Regions from separate parts of the Salinicoccus roseus genome, predicted to be linked through region 1. Evidence: predicted binding sites of a transcription regulator. Region 1 holds the regulator's gene; the other holds the start of a gene.
What was found. The regulator Rex, encoded in region 1, represses fermentation and respiration genes when NADH is low (regulators of the CRP and FNR family bind a similar motif). The targets are predictions, from matches to a motif close to TTGTGAAATATTTCACAA.
Positions count from the first base shown of each region.

Region 2: EDC33_RS06675 (nitrate/nitrite transporter) is a predicted target of Rex. The motif match lies at 2,657-2,674, and genes of this name have one in related genera.

Region 1 is NZ_RKQJ01000003.1:348,020-351,943, reverse strand. Features, by position in the region: gene EDC33_RS10935 (ABC-F family ATP-binding cassette domain-containing protein) at 1-476, opposite strand, end outside; gene EDC33_RS10930 (redox-sensing transcriptional repressor Rex) at 554-1,246, shown strand; gene EDC33_RS10925 (twin-arginine translocase TatA/TatE family subunit) at 1,287-1,523, shown strand; gene tatC (twin-arginine translocase subunit TatC) at 1,574-2,335, shown strand; gene EDC33_RS10915 (glycoside hydrolase family 32 protein) at 2,349-3,824, shown strand.
Region 2 is NZ_RKQJ01000001.1:1,313,141-1,317,064, reverse strand. Features, by position in the region: gene EDC33_RS06695 (GAF domain-containing protein) at 1-354, shown strand, start outside; gene EDC33_RS06690 (sensor histidine kinase) at 347-1,378, shown strand; gene EDC33_RS06685 (response regulator) at 1,390-2,040, shown strand; gene EDC33_RS06680 (hemerythrin domain-containing protein) at 2,056-2,589, shown strand; gene EDC33_RS06675 (nitrate/nitrite transporter) at 2,700-3,878, shown strand; gene EDC33_RS06670 (ThiF family adenylyltransferase) at 3,889-3,924, shown strand, end outside.

The DNA of each region.
Region 1 (3,924 bases):
TCGAGGTCGTCCTTGGTGAAATTGAGTCCGGTGATGACAGTCTTGATCTGTGCATCGATCGTGTACCCTCCTTGCGACTCGAATGAATTCTGCAGGGTATCATAGCGTTCCACCTGCTCGCTGTAGGCAGGATCGTCGTAGTCATGTTCTGCCAGCCAGGTCGTCACTTTCTGCATTTCCTCCTGGATGCGGAGCAGGTGCGAGAACGGCCGCATCATTTCATCCCGCACAGTCTGGGAGGATTCCAGTGTCATCTGCTGGGTCAGGTAGCCGATGGAGATGCCTTTCGGAGTGGTGATCTGGCCCTCATCAAGCCCAAGTTCGCCTGCCATCATTTTCATGAGCGTGGTCTTTCCGGCACCGTTCTTCCCGACGATGCCGACGGTTTCGCCCTTTTTTATTTCAAGATTTATATTTTCAAAAATCATGTCTGTACCGAATGATTTCTTTACATTTCCCAATTGCATCACTATCATATTCATTACCTCACTTTCTTCAAGTCTACAATAAATAAATTAAAAAAACGATGAAATTAAACGGCATTGACTACACTATGAAAATCGAGATATGCTATAATATATCAACAGAGTGTAATAAACGAGGTGTGGGACATTTGAACAGTAAAAAGAAAATCCCAAATGCAACTATGAAACGTCTCCCTTTATACTATAGATTTTTTAAGAACTCTGAAAAATCCGGTGTGGACAGAGTCTCATCCAGAGAGATCAGTGAGGCATTGGATATTGACTCTGCCACTATAAGGCGAGACTTCTCCTATTTTGGGGAGCTTGGCAGAAAAGGGTACGGCTACAATGTCAAAAGCCTTCTGAACTTCTTCATGGAACACATCCAGGGGAATGAAGTGAAGAATGTTGCGATCATTGGTGCCGGCAATCTGGGCAGCGCGTTATTAAACTACAAATTCAGTAATATAAATGATAGAATGAACGTAGTTGCCGCCTTTGACAGCAATGATGAAATTGTTGGAACATCCATCAACGATACATTAGTATATCATCCAGATGAACTTGAAGATATGGTCAGTAGACATAACATAGACGTTGCGATACTCACCCTGCCGGCAGAGGTCAGCCAGGCGATGGCTGAACGGCTTGTAGATGCGGGCATCAAGGGTATACTCAACTTCACACCTATCAGATTGGACGTAAATGATGGAATCTATGTACACAATATAGATTTGAGTGTTGAATTGCAGGCGCTATTCTTTTATATGAAACATATCTAGGAGGGGTAATATGCTCGAAATGTTTATGCCGGGGACGCTTATGGCAGTAGGGCCGACAAGTATGATTGTAATCGCTGTGGTAGCATTGATCATATTCGGACCCAAGAAGCTTCCTCAGTTCGGACGCGCAATGGGCTCCACTTTAAAGGAATTTAAAGACGCAACCAAGGGCCTTGCTACGGACGATGATGACGAAGAAGAAGAACTCGAGAGAAAAAAGCAGCCGAAGAAAATTGAAGCAGTTGAAGTTGAAAAAGCTGAAGAAACAAAAGTATAGAGATTTGGAGGTGGCGAAAGCCACCTTTTTTTAAAGAGGTGAAAAGTAAGATGACAGACTCGGAAAAAAAAGAATTTACCGAGCACCTGGAAGAGTTGAGGAAGCGTCTGCTCATTGTCATGTATTTCTTTGTCGGCGCGTTGATTATAGGGTTTTTCCTCTCCAAGCCACTGATATACCAGATGCAGAATGCCCCATGGGCAGAGTCGATCCAAATGCACGCATTCCAGGTCACGGACCCGTTGAAGATCTATCTGCTCGTGATCGTCATAATCGGTCTTGTAGTGGTATTGCCGGTCATCATGTACCAGCTGTGGGCATTTGTGGCACCGGGATTGTACGGAAATGAACGGAAGTTGACGCTGAGCTACATACCGATCGTCATGATCCTCATGCTGATCGGCATGGCTTTCGGCTACTTCGTACTTGTCCCTTATATCATCCAGTTCACTTTCGAGCTTTCGGAAGATATGGGAATCGAGACGACCATCGGCATCAACCAGTATTTCGGCTTCCTCTTCAGGACAGTCCTGCCATTCGGTGTCATATTCCAGATGCCGATCCTGGTGCTTTTCCTGACACAGCTTGGCCTGTTGACACCGATGTTCCTAAAGAAGAACAGAAAGTATGCCTATTTCATCCTGCTGGTGATTGCGGCGCTTATTGCCCCACCAGATCTGATGACGCATATCATGCTGACGATACCAATGATCGTACTATACGAAATCAGCATATACATTTCAAAAATCGGCTATCGGAGGCATTTGAAGGCAGAACAGAAGGCAATAGAAGAATCTTTGGATTCCGACTAGGGAGGTATTCAGGGTGAAATTCGATTCGAACACTGAAGCGTTTAAAGCGTTGGGAGAAGCGGACAATGACTCATTGAATGAACGGCTTGAAAAGGCACAGGATGACCAGTGGAGGCAGAAATACCATGTACAGCCCATCGCCGGCAGCATGAATTCGATTGCCGGATTCGTCCACCACGAGGGCTTGTACCATATCTTCTATCAATGGTCCCCCTTTGCCGACAAAAGAACGAGATGCCTATATCATGTGACTTCGGATGACCTTGTTTATTTTGAGAACAGGGGAATAGTAAAGATGTTGTCGGACGGAGCCTATTCAGGCTCCGCTTTTGTAATGGAAGAAGATATCCACCTCTACCACACTGAAGTGCGTTCGAACACGGTGTATCAGCAATATACCCCCTTCACAACACAGGCTGGTGCCCTTCATCCGGGCAGGACGGTACCGGTCATCAAAGGCGTACCGCCCGAGTACGGCTGGTTGATGAAGGATCCGAAAGTCTGGCATGAGGATGGCAGGCATTTCATGCTGCTCGGGGCCGCTTCCCCGGAAGATTACGGCCGCCTCCTCGTCTTTGAAGGGGAGACACCTTCGTCTTTCGAGTACAGGGGTGAATTGAAGACCGGACTCGACCAGTTCGGCTTCATGTGGGAGGCACCGGATTATTTTGAATTGGACGGCCACCAGGTATTCATGTTCTGTCCGCAGGGGCTCGACAAGTACAGGAACAACTATTGGAACATCTATCAGTCGGGCTATATCATCGGTGAGGCGGACTGCGAAGCATTGACACTCGACCATGGCCCGTTCCATGAACTGGACCATGGCTTCGATTTCTATGCACCAAAGACGCTCCGCAATGGGAATGGCGAACGTCTGATGATCGGCTGGATGGGGATGAAGGAGACGGCCTATCCGACCGGGGAGGCTTGGTCGCATTGTCTGACCCTGCCCCGCGAATTGTCGATTGAGGAAGGGAGATTGAAGCAGAGGCCGGCTGCGTCACTCAGGAAACTGAGGGAAGCGGAGATGACCGCTGAAGGTTATTTCAACCACCGCCCAAAAAAAGTGAGGGATTTCTACGGGGACAGCTACGAACTCGTCATGGATATCCTTGAGAACGACGCGACCCGCATCCATATCGATCTGAGGGTGAGCAGAAGGGAGCAGACGAGCCTGATCTATGAGACGGATACTCAGACACTTATTCTGGATACGGCCTTCAGCGGTGCAATGCCCGAGAATGTGGACGGAACAGACAGGAAGGTTGTTCTTGATTCTCCGCTTGCAAGCCTTCATATATTCGTTGATGTCTCAAGCATCGAAATCTTCGCCAATGACGGGGAAGCGGTAATGACGGCACGCATCTTCCCCTCCGATAGAGCGACGGGCATGGAGGTATCTACGGAAATCGGAAGCTGCCATGTCAAGATGACCAGATACAGTTTGAAGCAGCTGTCTTTAAAACCGGTGCTCGATCATAGGTAGAGTAAATGTAATTTCAGTATTCAAACATAAATTAATTTCAATTCTGCTTATAATTGATTGATTATTTTGTTATTATTAATCTACACAAGCTAGGGTGAGA
Region 2 (3,924 bases), on a different contig from region 1:
AAATGGAAGTATAATGTGGGGAGCACTAATTCCAGGTGGAGGAAAATTGCGCTCCCCACCGGCAGAGGTGTGCCCGGGGCGGTCATGAAGAGCGGCAAGACGATGGTTGTCCAGGATATATCAGAAACGGAGATAGCGATGAGCCTTTTCCGCTATCCCATACTCAGGATGGAGCATCTGAAAAGCTTCATCGCCTTTCCGATATGGAACGACGATGAAGAGGTTATAGGCATTCTGCTGATGGGTAATAGAAGGGAAAGGGCGTTTACCGACACAGAGTATAAAGCAATCAAACAGTATGTAGAAACGACCCTCAGACAACAAATATTGAAAGAGCTGATGGTTAATGAATAATACAAGCCTGGTCAATTTGCTTGAAGCAATGTTCCACCAGTCAAAAGAAATGATACTGTTCGTCAACAATGATGGAGAAATCGTATATATGAATGCCCATGCCGCAGCCACACTGGATGATACCAACTATGACAAAAGCCAATTTCAGCATATATGCACACATTGCCAGGGCATGTATGCTGCCGGGGGGCGTGTGGAGTGCAACAACTGCTATCTGCATGTCGATGAAAAGGTGACCTTCCAAGTATATATGCGCACGAGGGAGGGCGATGTTGTACCCTTCATCGCCAACTTCCAGCGCATCGACCCGGAAAACGACATCAGTGTGTTCACGCTGAATCCATTGTCCGAGCAGCTCAGGACGCAGGAGATCGAGCACCAGAAGAGGCTGACGCAGCGCATCATCCATGCACAGGAAGGTGAGCGGAAGCGCATATCGAGGGATCTGCATGACGGCGTCACCCAGGAGTTGCTCAATGTGCTTCTGGAGATGCGGCTCTTCAAGTATATCGATGACCGTGATGAACTGAACGAAAAGATGATGAAGTCGGAGGATTCCCTGAGCCGGCTGCTCGATTATGTCAGGAACATCTCCGTAGAACTGCGTCCGGCGAGCCTCGACGACCTGGGTATAGAAGCAGCGCTCAAGACACATTTCAAATGGATCGAAAAGCAGTATGGAATCACTGTGGACTGCACGCTCGACATCCAGCGGAAGCGCTTCAATCCGGAAGTGGAGACGGTGCTCTACCGGATCATCCAGGAAGCGATATTCAATGCTGCCAAATATGCTGAAGTGGATACGGTCAATGTAAGGCTTGAGGAAATGGATGACGGAACAGGCCCACATGTCCATTTCGAAATTGAAGATTCCGGCCTGGGCTTCCGGACCGGGGACACTCCGATTGGTACAGGTCTCGGCCTCTTCGGCATGTCGGAAAGGGCCAGCAGCGTGGGCGGCACTGTCAGCGTCGACAGCATGCCCGGAAAAGGCACCAGAGTCTTCGGTTCCATTCCAGTATAGGAGGAGATAGCATGAAAATTGTCATTGCTGATGACCATGCAGTAGTCCGCACAGGCTTCAGCATGCTGATCAACTATCAGCCGGATATGGAAGTGGTCGGCACGGCAGCTGACGGCAGACAGGCTTTCGAAAAGGTGAAGGAACTCGGGCCGGATGTGCTCCTGATGGATCTCAGCATGCCTCCAGGAGAGTCCGGCCTTTTTGCTGCCAGCCGCATCCATGATGCATTTCCTGGTATAAAGATACTTATTCTGACGATGTATGACGATGAGGAATATATTACGCACACATTCAGGAGCGGGGCAAAGGGGTATATTCTTAAGAACTCTCCAGATGAGGAACTGATCAAGGCAATCAGGAAAGTCCACGATGGGGAAAGGTATATCGACCCGGTCCTTATGGATGAGAACATGGAAAAGCTTCTGAATGATGAAGAGTTCCCGGAGAAATTGGGAGAACCCTTCAGCATCCTTACGAAGCGGGAGCTGGAAATCCTACCGCTGGTCGCTAAAGGCTACGGCAATAAGGATATAGCAGAAATGCTGTTCGTTTCAGTCAAGACGGTGGAAGCGCATAAAGCAAGGATCATGGAGAAACTGAGCCTCTCCACACGCCCTGAACTTGTAGAATATGCCATGAAGAAAAAGTTGATAGATTTTTGAATGTAGGTGAATGGAATGGTAGAGCAGGAACAGTTTCAATTTAAAGTAAAAGCATTGCGTGTATTGGAGAATGAGCACAGGTACCTGAAATATCTGATGAATGAATGGTTCCAGCTGGTGCTCAAATTTGAAAACGATGATGTCAAAAGCCGCCTCGAAGGACTCATGGTCATAAAGGATCTGAGGGAGAAGCTGACGGCGTTCGAGAAGCCCCTGAAGCGTCATCAGGCAAAGGAGGAGCAGTATTTCTTCCCGATGCTCGGTGCCTACATCGGACTGGAGCAGGGACCGATCCTCTCAATAGAGGAAGAGCATCAGGAGATCGATGCCTATATCCAACACTTCTTCCATCATTCGATGCACGATATGAATGAAATGTCGCTCGACAGCATGAATGAAATGGTAAAGGATGTCATGGAAGCATACGAAGTGCTGATGGTACATATGGTGAAAGAGGAGTCCGTGCTGTTTACGATGGCCGATAAAGTGCTCAAGGAAGTCGACGAAGAAGTGCTTCTGGAGCAGGTGAACACCCTGATTACCGAATAGGGACCCCGCTGCCCAAATGTAGGGTTTTCCCTTCTTACAGAGATTGCCAACAGATTATATAATACATTTGTATAATAAATCACAATCTAAAGTAAGTGAGGTTAGTCCGTATGAATGAAAAAATGGGTAAAAAACAGCTTATCCTCCATACATTCAGCCTGCTCGCTGGATTCATGGTATGGACACTGCTGGCGCCGCTATTCCCCGAAATTGTAAAGGATATACCGGAAGCTGCAGAACAGCAGGCGCTCATCGTTGCGCTGCCGGTAATACTTGGCTCCGTATTGCGCATACCTTTCGGTATATTCGCAAATAAGACAGGCGCGCGCACAGTATTCCTATTCAGTTTCATATTCCTGCTGATTCCCGTATTCTATCTGAGTATTGCAAGCACTGTAACGGATCTTATGATCGCAGCCGTATTCCTAGGTATCGGTGGTGCAACATTCAGTATTGGTGTTACAAGTCTTCCTAAATACTATCCAAAAGAGAAGCATGGTTTCGTAAACGGTGTATATGGAATGGGCAACATCGGTACTGCGGTGACGAGCTTCGGGGCACCTGCATTGGCACTCGCCTTCGGCGGCTGGCAGGCAGCAGTACAGACCTATCTTGTAGTACTTGCACTTTTCGCCATCCTGCAATTTATATTTGGAGACAAGCAGGAGAAGAAGGTGAACCTTCCGCTTGCGAAACAGTTCAAGGAAGTCATCAGGGACTACAAGTTCTACTTCTTCAACCTGTGGTACTTCATCACATTTGGTGCATTCGTCGCGTTCGGCCTCTTCCTGCCGAGCTTCCTTACAAATGAGGAACTGTTTGGTCTGACCACGCTTGATGCAGGTGTCAGGACAGCGGTATTCATCATTATAGCGACACTGCTCAGGCCGGTGGGCGGGATGATCGGCGACAAGTTCAATGCACTGCATGCCCTGATTATCACTTTTGTTGGACTGGCAATTTCCGGGCTGCTTCTGGCCTTCACGTACAACTTCATCTTCCTGTTTACAGTGGGCAGCCTGCTGGCTGCAGTATGTGCAGGAATCGGGAACGGTCTCGTATTCAAATTCGTTCCGACATACTTCTCCAAACAGGCGGGCATCAGCAACGGATTTGTTGCCATGATGGGCGGACTTGGAGGCTTCTTCCCGCCGATAGTCATCGACCAGACGCATAATCTAACAGGGAGCTATGCGCTCGGGTTCATACTCCTGGCCGTATTCTGTATCATCGCCTTGTTTACAATGTTCTACATGAATAGTAATCTTAAGAAAAATGAACTGGCATGAGAGTGATAATATGGAACGTTATTCGAGACAGATGCTATACAATAAA